DNA from 3 places in the Pseudomonas sp. IzPS59 genome. Region 2 is predicted to be linked to each of the others. Evidence: predicted binding sites of a transcription regulator. Region 2 holds the regulator's gene; each other region holds the start of a gene.
What was found. Region 2 encodes FliA, which starts transcription of late flagellar genes. Its sites were predicted from a motif close to CTAAAGTTTNNNNNNNNNNNGCCGNTAA; they were not measured.
Positions count from the first base shown of each region.

Region 1 (4,192 bases), 3.0 Mb from region 2:
GCCCGGTCAGCGCGGCGAGGGCCGGGATCAGTTGCGGCGTGGCTTCCTTGCTGCGCACGTAATCCGAGAGCACCGGACGCGGATCGGCCGGGGCCGGCAGCGGGGCGCTTTTCACCAGCGCCTGCTGGGTGACTTCAGCCACCGCCGCGAACTGCAGCGTCTGATCGGCAGGCATGGTGCGGTTCAGGGCGTAAGCCATCGGCAAGGTGCCGACCAGAATCAGCATGATCAGGCCCATGCCTTTCTGGCCGTCGTTAGAACCGTGGGCGAAGGACACGCCGGTGCAGGTGGCGATCAGCAGACCGCGAATCCACCATGGCGGCGGGGTGTTGCCTTCCGGTGCCTTGTACAGCGAACGGTTCTTCACGAACGCACGCAACGCCAGCAGCAACAGCGCCGCGCAACCGAAACCCACCAGCGGCGACAGCAGCAGTGCGTAACCGATCTTGGTGGCCTGGGCCCAGTCCACACCGCTGGTGCCATCGCGACCGTGCATCAGGGCATTCGCTACGCCAACGCCGATGATCGAGCCGATCAGCGTGTGCGACGACGAGGCCGGCAGGCCCAGCCACCAGGTGCCGAGGTTCCACAGGATCGCGGCGATCAGCAGGGCGAAGATCATCGCGAAACCGGCGGACGAGCCGACCTGCAGAATCAGCTCAACCGGCAACAGCGCGATGATGCCGAACGCCACCGCGCCGCTCGAAAGCAACACGCCGAGGAAGTTGAAGAAACCCGACCAGACCACAGCCACGTTCGGCGGCAGCGAGTGGGTGTAGATCACCGTGGCCACGGCGTTGGCGGTGTCGTGGAAGCCGTTGACGAACTCGAAGCCCAGCGCAATCAGCAGTGCCACGCCGAGCAGCAGGAACGGCGTCCAGGTGGTGACCACCGTGCCGAGTTCGTGCATGTCGTGCATCAGGCTGTAGGCGGTGAACAGCATCCCCATGGCCAGCACGGCGAAGAACACCACGTAAGTGAAGGGGCCGGTTTTCTTGTCGAGCGCCGGCCTGCCGCTGGAAGCGGGGGCCGGGCTGGCGGTCAGGGAGGGAGTAGCCATGGGAGGACAATCCTGAGCGAGGGAAGGAGTGTCGCCCATGATCGTTGCTAAATATTACAGAGAGACTGCGGCAGATCAGTGTTCGGTGGATTAGCCGCGCCGCCGGTCCTAATAATCCCCGCGCTTGCGAAACGCCCAGCGCCCGGCAATCACGGTGAACGTGGCCACCAGTGCCACCAGAATCCAGAACCCTTCCGGATCGGTGGCCAGCGGCACACCGCCGACGTTCATGCCGAAGAAACCGGCGATGATGTTGATCGGCAACGCCAGCACCGTGACCACGGTCAGGGTGAACAGGGTGCGGTTGCTCTGTTCGTTGAGGTTGGCGGCGATCTCTTCCTGCAACAGCTTGATCCGCTCGCCGAGGGCCGTAAGGTCGTTGATGATCAGCGCGAACTCCTCGGTGGATTTGCGCAGCTCCTTGACGTCTTCCTTCTGCAACCAGGACGGTGGCCGGTTGAGCAGGCGCAGCAGCGAGCCCGGCTCCAGCGCCAGCAGCCGTTGCAGGCGCACCAGCACCCGACGGTTGGCGCCGAGTTCGGCGCGGTTGGTCGACAGCCGTGAGGAGAGCAGTTCGTCCTCGACCTGATCGACGCTCATGCTGGTCTTGCGCACGATCTGGGTCAGCACTTCGCCCTGATCGCGCAGCAGGTGCACGAGCAATTCCGACGGCGAGCGAAAGCACTCGCCGGCCTTCACCGATGAACGCAGCTTGTCCACCGAGTGCAGCGGTTGCAGGCGCGCACTGACGATCAGTTTGCTGCGCACGCAGACCCACAGCGTCGACACGTCCGACGACACCATGCTGCTGAGGTTGAACACCACGTCGTTGACCACCGCCAGCAACGCCGAATCCACATGCTCGATGCGGGTCGAGCGCGAGCCTTCATGCAGCGCCTCGAAAAATTCCTGGGGCAATTGCAGATGACTTTTCATCCAGCGCTCGCACGCGGCGTGGGCGAGGTTCAGGTGCAGCCAGAGGAATTCGTCGCTGTCGCTGTCGCTGTCGTCCTGCAGACAGCGCAGGGCGGTCGCCGAATCCACTTCGCGCCCGCGCTCGCCCGGGCGAAAACGGAAGCCGTAAAGCAGGCCAAACAGATCAGGATCGCGATGGCTGATATCCAGGCTGTGGTTCATGAAGTCTCGCTGCAAGGAAGGCGTCTGTTGCGGGATTTGCAGATTCACCTGAGCCGCATCATTGCAATGCAATGTGACGTTTTGGTGACAGCGAAATGACGTCAAAATCAATGCCTTACCGGCGGTCGGAATTTTCTCAAGAAGTGCTCTGGCACGCCGATCACGCATGAGTTAGGTTGCGCGCCTTCGGCCAAGAGCCAAGGTCCGCCGACACGGATGTCCGGCCACAATTCACGTCTTGTCGGACGTGCCTCATCCCTGTCATGAGTACCTGCGATGCTGCAAAAATCCCTGAGAGCGCAAATTCTCGCCCTGCTGAGCGGCAGCCTGTTGGCGATGCTGTTGATCGCGCTGGCCTGCTTTCATTTTCTGTCCAACGGCGTGCAAAGCTACAGCCAGTTGATCGCCGGTCCCTTGCACACCTCGCAACTGATCGACGAAGCCAATCTGCAATTCAAGGTGCAGGTCCAGGAGTGGAAAAACGTCCTGCTGCGCGGCAAGCAACCGGCAGATCTGGCCAAGTACTGGGGCCAGTTCGAAGACCGTCAGCGCGATGTGCAGAACATCCTCGGTGAACTGGCCAACCAGAAAGGCCTCGAGCCTTCGCTGAAAACCCGCATCGAACGTCTGCGTGAAGAGCATCGTTTGCTCGGCGCCGCGTACCAGAAAGGTCGCGATGCCTACGTAGCCGCCGGTGCCGATCCGACCGCTGGCGACGTGGCGGTCAAAGGCGTCGACCGCGCCGCCAGTGACCAGATGAGCGAGCTGGTGGCCGAGCTGCGCAAGCAGGGCACCGAACAGTCGGCACTGATCAGCGCCAGCGCCGATCGCACCGTGATGCTGGGGATTCTGGTGATGCTCGCTTCCGGTCTGTTGATCGGTCTGCTGAGCCTGTGGCTGGTCAACCGCAATCTGGTCGAGCCGATCCGCAAACTCATCGACTACGTCACCCAGTTGAGCAAGGGCCGTCTGGTCGAACGTGTGGCCAGCGACCGTCAGGACGAGCTGGGCAATCTGGCTGCTGCGGCCAACACCCTGCGCGATTTCCTCGCCGAAACCTTCAACCATCTGCAGCGCAGCGCCAAGGATCTGGACAGCGCCAGCGGCGAGTTGAACGCCATCGCCACCGTGATGGCCGGCGGCACCAACGAGCAGTTCAACCGCACCGATCAGGTGGCCACGGCGATGAATGAAATGTCCGCCACTGCCCAGGAAGTCGCCCGTCATGCGGCCGATGCGGCGCGTGCTGCCGACGATGCCGACCAGTCCGCCCAGCAGGGCGAGAAAGTCATGCAGAGCACCATCCACAGCATCACCCAGATGCGCGGTGAAATTGCCAACACCGCCACGGTGATCCGTCGTCTGGAAGCCGATAGCGGGCGCATCGGCAAGGTGCTGGAAGTGATTCGCGGCATCGCCGAACAGACCAACCTGCTGGCGCTCAACGCGGCCATCGAAGCGGCCCGTGCCGGCGAAGCCGGGCGTGGTTTCGCGGTGGTGGCCGACGAGGTGCGCAACCTCGCGCAGCGTACGGCGGAGTCGATCATCGAGATCAACCAGATCATCCAGAGCGTGCAGACCGGCGCGGTGGATGCAGCCCACGCCATCGACAGCGGCCAGACCCGCAGCGATGAAAGCGTCGAGCAAGTGACCCAGGCCGGCGCCATGCTTGAGCGCATCACCCATGCGGTGGAAGCGATCCGCGACATGAACCGCCAGATCGCCACGGCAGCTGAAGAGCAGACCTCGGTGGCCGAAGACATCTCGCGCAACCTGACCGAGATCACGTCGATTGCCAGCACCAACCTCGACAACGTGCAGCGCACCGAAAGCGCCAGCCAGAACCTGCACGGCCTGTCCGGCCAACTGAACGACGTCACCGCTCGCCTGAGCGTCTGACCCGCCAGCGACTGTGTACCGGCCCGGTTACCGAGTCGGTACACAGTCGATCTCAATTCGTGCAGGCCGCCGCCGATGGCCGGTTATTCATAACCG
Region 1 is NZ_CP062251.1:4,786,261-4,790,452, reverse strand. It holds gene IF189_RS21480 (inorganic phosphate transporter) at 1-1,060, opposite strand, end outside; gene IF189_RS21475 (transporter) at 1,169-2,197, opposite strand; gene IF189_RS21470 (methyl-accepting chemotaxis protein) at 2,474-4,096, shown strand.
Region 1: IF189_RS21470 (methyl-accepting chemotaxis protein) is a predicted target of FliA. The motif match lies at 2,333-2,360, and genes of this name have one in related genera.

Region 2 (4,192 bases):
CACGGGTTCCGAACATGGAACTCGAAGACGAGCTGCGCAAGACTCAGTCGCGCATCGTCACCGCCCAGGCCGAGCTGAGCATGCGTGGTGAGGCCGACGGCAACACCAATCGCCAGTTGTTCTCCGGTCTGCCATTGACCGCCGGCCTGCCGCTGACGGCTGCCGAGCCTCTGACAGAACCGACGTACGCCGCACCGGCCCGTCCAGCCCCGGCACCTGCGCCGGCTGCCGCTGGCGTCGATCCGCGTGCGCTGGATTCGATGCGTTTCGAACTCAACAGCCTGCGCGAGCTGATGGAAGTTCAGCTCGGCACCCTGGCCTGGAATCAGCTGCAAGGCAGCCGTCCGGCTCAGGCGAATCTGTATCGCCGTCTGCAGCGCATCGGCTTGTCCGGTCCGTTGTCCCGCGACCTGCTGGCACTGACCAGCGATATCGAAGAGCCTCGTCAGGCCTGGCGCATGTTGCTGGCGCACCTGGCGCGGATGATCGCCACACCGGAAGTCGAGCCGCTGGAAGAGGGCGGTGTGATTGCCATGGTCGGCCCGGCCGGCATGGGCAAGACCACCACCCTCGCCAAACTGGCTGCCCGCTACGTACTCAAGTACGGCGCGCAGAACATTGCGCTGGTGAGCATGGACAGTTTCCGCATCGGCGCTCAGGAACAGTTGAAAACCCTGGGCCGGATCCTCAATGTGTCGGTGACCCACGTCGACCCGGGCCAGTCCCTGGTGCAGGCGCTGGATCCTCTGCTGCGCAAACGCGTGGTGCTGATCGACACCGCCGGCCTGCAGGCCAGCGATCCGGCACTGCGCATGCAACTGGAAAGCCTGGCCGGTCGTGGCATTCGGTCGAAAAATTATCTGGTACTGGCAACCACCAGCCAGAAACAGGTTCTAACCGCCGCTTATCACAGTTACAAGCGTTGCGGGCTCGCCGGGTGCATCCTGACTAAACTGGATGAGACGGCCAGCCTTGGCGAAGTGCTGAGCCTGGCGATCAGTCATGAACTGCCGGTCGCCTACCTGACCGATGGCCCACGGATTCCGGATGATCTGCATCTGCCGCGCCGTCATCAATTGGTCAGCCGCGCCGTCAGCGTGCAAATGCAGGAAGAACCCAGCGAAGAAGCCATGGCTGACATGTTCGCTGATATCTACCACAGCCCGACCAAGCAGGTTGGCTGAGGTAATGAACAGTTTTTGTACCTACATCGATGGTCTGCCACGCATTGTTCCGGTTGTGAACGCGCAGCCAGTAATGTGGCCTCCGTCTATGCAAGACAAGGTAAAGAAATAACATGGGCAGCATGCATCCCGTACAGGTGATCGCGGTGACCGGCGGCAAAGGTGGCGTCGGCAAGACTAACGTGTCAGTGAACTTGTCCCTGGCGCTGGCAGAGCTTGGCCGTCGGGTCATGCTGCTGGATGCCGACCTGGGTCTGGCGAACGTCGACGTTCTGCTGGGCCTGACGCCCAAACGTACTTTGGCCGATGTGATCGAGGGCCGCTGCGAGCTGCGCGACGTGCTGTTGCAAGGTCCCGGCGGGATCCGCATCGTGCCGGCCGCTTCCGGCACGCAAAGCATGGTTCACCTGAGCCCGGCCCAGCATGCCGGTCTGATTCAGGCATTCAGTGACATCGGCGACAACCTCGACGTGCTGGTGATCGACACCGCTGCGGGTATTGGTGACTCGGTAGTCAGTTTCGTTCGCGCGGCGCAAGAAGTGTTGCTGGTGGTCTGCGACGAGCCGACCTCGATCACCGACGCCTACGCACTGATCAAGCTGCTCAACCGCGATTACGGCATGAACCGCTTCCGCGTCCTGGCCAACATGGCCCAGAGCCCGCAGGAAGGTCGCAACCTGTTCGCGAAGTTGACCAAGGTCACGGATCGCTTCCTCGACGTCGCCTTACAATACGTCGGTGCGGTGCCTTACGACGAAAGCGTGCGCAAGGCGGTGCAGAAGCAGCGTGCGGTCTATGAAGCCTTCCCGCGTTCCAAGTGCGCACTGGCATTCAAGGCGATCGCGCAAAAGGTCGACACCTGGCCGCTGCCCGCCAACCCGCGCGGCCATCTCGAATTTTTCGTCGAGCGCCTCGTGCAGCAAACGGCAGGACCTGTGCTATGACCGCCAGCGGTATGAACCTTTACAAAAAGTCGGCGCGTGACGCGCAGTACGAGCTGATCGAGCGTTACGCGCCACTGGTCAAACGCATCGCCTACCACTTGCTGGCGCGGTTGCCGGCCAGTGTGCAGGTCGAAGACCTGATTCAGGCCGGGATGATCGGCCTGCTCGAAGTCTCGACCAAATACGACGCCAGCAAGGGTGCCAGTTTCGAAACGTACGCGGGCATCCGGATCCGCGGCGCGATGCTCGATGAAGTACGCAAGGGGGACTGGGCACCGCGCTCGGTTCACCGCAATACCCGTATGGTCAGCGACGCGATTCGCTCGATTGAAGCTAAAACCGGCCGTGACGCTAAAGATCACGAGGTTGCGGCCGAACTCCAGTTGAGTCTCGACGATTACTACGGGATTTTGAACGACACCCTGGGCAGCCGACTGTTCAGTTTCGACGACCTGTTGCAGGACGGCGAACACGAAGGGCTGCACGAGGATGGCGCCAGTGCTCATCTTGAGCCGTCACGCGATCTGGAAGATGAACGCTTCCAGGCGGCGCTGGCGGACGCGATTGCCAATTTGCCGGAGCGTGAGCGACTGGTGTTGGCGCTGTACTACGACGAAGAGCTGAACCTCAAGGAAATCGGTGAAGTCCTTGGTGTCAGTGAATCGCGGGTCAGCCAGTTACACAGCCAGTGCGCGGCCCGCTTGCGGGGGCGTTTGGGGGAGTGGCGAGCGCGCTGAAGGCAGTGTGGGGACACTGCGAACGAGGCTGGTGCGGTGGTGAACGGCACCGGTCTTGCTCTGTTGTGCTCCAGACAGTCATCGAGTGCTTTGCCGGATTGATTGAAATGGCGCGTTCAGGTGCTGGACGCGTTTAAGACTGCTTGGAGGTCGAATTGAACAAAGACATGAAAATCCTCATCGTTGATGACTTCTCAACGATGCGGCGGATCATCAAGAACCTGTTGCGTGACCTCGGGTTCACCAACACCGTTGAAGCCGACGATGGCACCACCGCCATTCCGGTGCTCAACAGCGGCAGCATCGACTTTCTGGTGACCGACTGGAACATGCCCGGCATGACCGGTATCGACCTGCTGCGTCACGTGCGCGCCGATGAAAAACTCAAGCACCTGCCGGTGCTGATGGTGACCGCTGAAGCCAAGCGCGAGCAGATCATCGAAGCGGCCCAGGCCGGCGTTAACGGCTACGTGGTCAAACCTTTCACGGCTCAGGCGCTGAAAGAAAAAATCGAGAAGATTTTCGAACGCATCGGCTGATGACGCGCGGGGGAGCTATGGAGCATAAAGAATCTTCACAGGGCGACTTCGAGTCGACGCTGAAAAAACACGCGGTCGAACTGGTCGAAAGCCTTGAAAAAGGCAGGTTCGGCGACGCTGTGCAACTGATCCATGAGCTCAATCAGACCCGTGACCGTGGCCTGTACCAGGAAGTCGGCAAGCTCACGCGCGAACTGCACAGTGCAATCGTCAACTTCCAGATCGACCCGCACATGCCGCAGGCCGAGGAAGTGTCGCAGATCACTGATGCGACCGAGCGCCTGGGCTATGTGGTCAAGCTGACCGAAGCTGCGGCCAACCGCACCATGGATCTGGTGGAAAGCGCCACGCCGGTGGTCAATGGTCTGGCTGATGAAGCCCAGGCGTTGAGTGCCGACTGGGGACGTTTCATGCGCCGCGAAGTCGGGGCTGAAGAGTTCCGCGAACTGGCGCGTCGGGTCGACGGTTTTCTGGCACGCAGCAGCGCGGACAACCGCGCGGTGTCGAGCAACCTCAACGACATCCTGCTGGCCCAGGATTACCAGGACCTCACCGGTCAAGTGATCAAGCGCGTGACCCAACTGGTCACCGAAGTCGAAAGCAATCTGCTCAAACTCGTCCTTATGGCCAGTCAGGTTGACCGCTTTGCGGGCATCGAACATGACCGTGCGGCGATGCTCGCTGAAAAAGATCCACAAAAACATCTCTCGCAGGGTGAAGGTCCGCAGATTCATGCCGATAAACGAGAAGACGTTGTGTCCGGTCAGGACGATGTGGACGATTTGCTA
Region 2 is NZ_CP062251.1:1,781,658-1,785,849, forward strand. It holds gene flhF (flagellar biosynthesis protein FlhF) at 1-1,184, shown strand, start outside; gene fleN (flagellar synthesis regulator FleN) at 1,298-2,128, shown strand; gene fliA (RNA polymerase sigma factor FliA) at 2,125-2,865, shown strand; gene IF189_RS08080 (chemotaxis response regulator CheY) at 3,033-3,404, shown strand; gene IF189_RS08085 (protein phosphatase CheZ) at 3,422-4,192, shown strand, end outside.

Region 3 (4,192 bases), 3.1 Mb from region 2:
TAGCAGCCACGGGACTTCATGCCAACATAACGGTTCTCAACGATGTCGAGACGACCGATACCGTGTTGACCACCGATCTTGTTGAGGGTCGCCAGTACGGTGGCCGGGGTCATTTCGACGCCGTCCAGCGCGACGATGTCGCCGTTGCGGTAGGTCAGCTCCAGGTACTGCGGGGTGTCGGGAGCCTTCTCCGGGGAGACGGTCCAGCGCCACATGTCTTCCTCGTGCTCGGTCCAGGTGTCTTCCAGCACGCCGCCTTCATAGGAGATGTGCAGCAGGTTGGCGTCCATCGAGTACGGGGATTTCTTCTTGCCGTGACGCTCGATCGGGATCGCGTGCTTCTCGGCGTAATCCATCAGCTTCTCGCGGGACAGCAGGTCCCACTCGCGCCAAGGGGCGATCACTTTCACGCCTGGCTTGAGCGCGTAGGCACCCAGTTCGAAACGTACCTGGTCGTTGCCCTTGCCGGTCGCGCCGTGGGAAATGGCGTCGGCGCCGGTTTCGTTGGCGATTTCGATCAGACGCTTGGCGATCAGCGGACGCGCGATGGAAGTACCCAGCAGGTACTCGCCTTCGTAAACGGTGTTGGCGCGGAACATCGGGAACACGAAGTCACGCACGAATTCTTCGCGCAGGTCGTCGATGTAGATTTCTTTGACGCCCATGGCCTGCGCCTTGGCGCGAGCCGGCTCGACCTCTTCGCCCTGACCCAGGTCAGCGGTGAAGGTCACGACTTCACAGTTATAAGTATCCTGCAGCCACTTGAGGATCACCGAAGTGTCCAGGCCGCCGGAATACGCCAGAACGACCTTGTTTACGTCCGCCATGCCATCACTCCACGGGGTTCTACGGAAAGCCGAGGAGTCTACCGCTCAAACGCGATAATTTACAGAGGCGCGACAGCTTAAGACGACAAAGCGACAGAATCTGTCGAGAGCGCGACGATGACCGACAGGTCAGGAAGTCGCCGCAGCGTTGGCAGGCGTACTGGCTTGAGGCGCTGGAGCAGTGACCGGTGCCACCCGGGCCAGCTTCACGCTGACTCGCCGGTTTTTCGCCCGGTTGGCGGCGTTGGTGTTCGGTACCAGCGGGTATTGCTCGCCGTGGAAACGCACGGTGATCTGCGATTCGGCGATGCCGTTGGCCTTGAAGAAATCGACCACCGCCAGCGCACGACGGCGCGACAACTCACGATTGGTCAGGCGATTGCCGCTGTTGTCGGAATAGCCATCGAGTTCAATGTGATTGACCGTCGGATCGGCCTTCATGAACTCGAGCATTACTTGCAGTTTGGCTTTCGCGGCGGCGTCCAGATCGGTGCCTTCGCCCGGAAATCCAACTTGCGAATTTTTGACCTGATCGAAATTCTGCGGGAGCAGTTTCGCCACGCAGGTCTGATAGTCATTGAACGCCTTGCTGAACTTGACCGGCAGCAGACGCACTTCGGAGACCCGTCCATCACCGGAGGCACGGCGCACCACCGGGCTGCGACCTTCCAGCAAACCGCTGATCAGCCCGCCGGCCTGCGATTGCGAACTGTTGAACAGCACGTTGCCGGTGCCGATCCTGACGCTGCCCAGGTTGATGTCATTGCGTCCCGGCTGCCAGGGCGCTGCCGCCGCCAGCAAGGTTGCCGAACCACCGCCCAGCATCGCGTTGTAGGCATTCAGGCGAAAGATCGCCTGCTCGCCGGCCTTGCGCACGAACTGGCCCGAGCCGAAATCGGTGATCGGCTGCGTCAGGCGGCATTCGAACTTGTCGCCTTCGACCGTCCACTCAATGTTCTCCAGACGGGTCTGGTAGGTCAGTGCCATCGCGGGAAGACTGGCAAACACACTGAGCAAGGCTAAATAACGCTGGCGCACGGGAGGCTCCATTGGCTTCTACAACAAAAAAGACCGATACATACATGTTTACGGCATACCTATGGGATATCGGACGCTCGTCGCAAAACTTGATAGCGAGTGCCTGCAAGAGTCTTTTCCGGTAGCATTCGCCTCAGTTTGACCCGCCTGGAATCCCCTCATGTCCGACCGCCTGACCCTGCTGCGTCCCGACGACTGGCACATTCATCTTCGCGATGGTGCCGTGTTGACCAATACCGTTGCAGATGTTGCGCGCACCTTTGGTCGCGCCATCATCATGCCTAACCTGGTACCTCCGGTGCGCAACGCCGCTGAAGCCGACGGCTATCGCCAGCGGATTCTCGCTGCCCGCCCGGCCGGCAGTCGTTTCGAGCCGTTGATGGTGCTGTACCTCACCGACCGTACCCAGCCCGAAGAAATCCGTGAAGCCAAGGCCAGCGGTTTTGTCCACGCGGCCAAGTTGTACCCGGCCGGCGCCACCACCAACTCCGATTCCGGGGTCACCAGCATCGACAAGATCTTCCCGGCGCTGGAAGCCATGGCCGAAGTCGGCATGCCGCTGTTGATCCACGGTGAAGTCACCCGTGGCGACGTCGACGTGTTCGACCGCGAAAAAATCTTCATCGATGAGCACATGCGCCGCGTGGTCGAGCGTTTCCCGACCCTCAAGGTCGTGTTCGAACACATCACCACCGGCGATGCCGTGCAGTTCGTCAACGAGGCTTCGGCCAACGTCGGCGCGACCATCACCGCGCATCACCTGCTGTACAACCGCAACCACATGCTGGTGGGCGGGATCCGGCCGCATTTCTACTGCCTGCCGATCCTCAAGCGTAATACGCATCAGGAAGCTCTGCTCGACGCGGCCACCAGCGGCAGCGCGAAGTTCTTCCTCGGCACCGACTCGGCACCGCACGCCCAGCACGCCAAGGAAGCTGCCTGCGGCTGCGCCGGCTGCTACACCGCGTACGCTGCCATCGAGCTGTATGCCGAAGCCTTCGAGCAGCGCAATGCGCTGGACAAGCTCGAAGGGTTCGCCAGCCTCAACGGCCCGCGCTTCTACGGTCTGCCGGCCAACACCGACCGTATCACCCTGGTTCGTGAAGAATGGACCGCCCCGACCAGCCTGCCCTTCGGCGAGCTGAACGTTATCCCGCTGCGCGCCGGTGAAAAACTGCGCTGGCGCCTGCTGGAGGAACACGCGTGAGTGAAGACCATTTCGACGACGAACTGGACGGTCAAGGTGGCGGCGGTTCGCGCCATCCGATGGCAGCGCGCTTTCGCGGCTACCTGCCGGTTGTCGTCGACGTAGAGACCGGTGGCTTCAACTCGGCCACCGACGCGTTGCTGGAGATTGCCGCGACCACCATCGCCATGGATGAAAAGGGTTTCGTCTACCCGGATCACACCTACTTCTTCCGTGTCGAGCCGTTCGAAGGCGCCAACATCGAAGCGGCCGCGCTGGAGTTCACCGGGATCAAGCTCGATCACCCGTTGCGCATGGCGGTCAGTGAAGAAACGGCCCTGACCGACATCTTCCGTGGCGTGCGCAAGGCCTTGAAGGCCAACGGTTGCAAGCGGGCGATCCTGGTCGGCCACAACAGCAGCTTCGACCTGGGCTTCCTCAACGCCGCCGTCGCGCGGCTGGACATGAAGCGCAACCCGTTCCACCCGTTCTCCAGCTTCGACACCGCGACCCTCGCCGGCCTGGCGTACGGTCAGACCGTACTGGCCAAGGCCTGCCAGGCAGCCGACATCGATTTCGATGGCCGTGAAGCGCACTCCGCGCGTTACGACACCGAGAAGACCGCCGAGCTGTTCTGCGGCATCGTCAACCGCTGGAAACAGATGGGCGGCTGGGAAGACTTCGACGACTGATGGTCGTCGGTTTTCTACCGAGCATAAAAAAACCGGCCACATGGGCCGGTTTTTTTTGTACCTCGACGTTGAGCCTTACAGGGCAGCAGCGTTCTCGGTCAGGTAAGCCGCAACGCCTTCCGGCGAAGCGTTCATGCCTTTGTCGCCTTTTTTCCAGTTGGCAGGGCAGACTTCGCCGTGCTCTTCGTGGAATTGCAGAGCGTCGACCAGACGGATCAGCTCTTCCATGTTACGGCCCAGCGGCAGGTCGTTGATGATCTGCGAGCGGACAACGCCTTTGTCGTCGATCAGGAACGCGCCACGGAAAGCCACGCCGCCTTCGGATTCAACGTCGTAGGCCTTGGCGATTTCGTGCTTCATGTCGGCAGCCATGGTGTATTTCACCTGGCCGATGCCGCCATTGTTGACCGGGGTGTTGCGCCACGCGTTGTGGGTGAAGTGCGAGTCGA
Region 3 is NZ_CP062251.1:5,015,020-5,019,211, forward strand. It holds gene IF189_RS22470 (argininosuccinate synthase) at 1-827, opposite strand, end outside; gene IF189_RS22475 (flagellar protein MotY) at 957-1,865, opposite strand; gene pyrC (dihydroorotase) at 2,026-3,072, shown strand; gene rnt (ribonuclease T) at 3,069-3,743, shown strand; gene IF189_RS22490 (peroxiredoxin) at 3,819-4,192, opposite strand, start outside.
Region 3: IF189_RS22475 (flagellar protein MotY) is a predicted target of FliA. The motif match lies at 1,932-1,959, and genes of this name have one in related genera.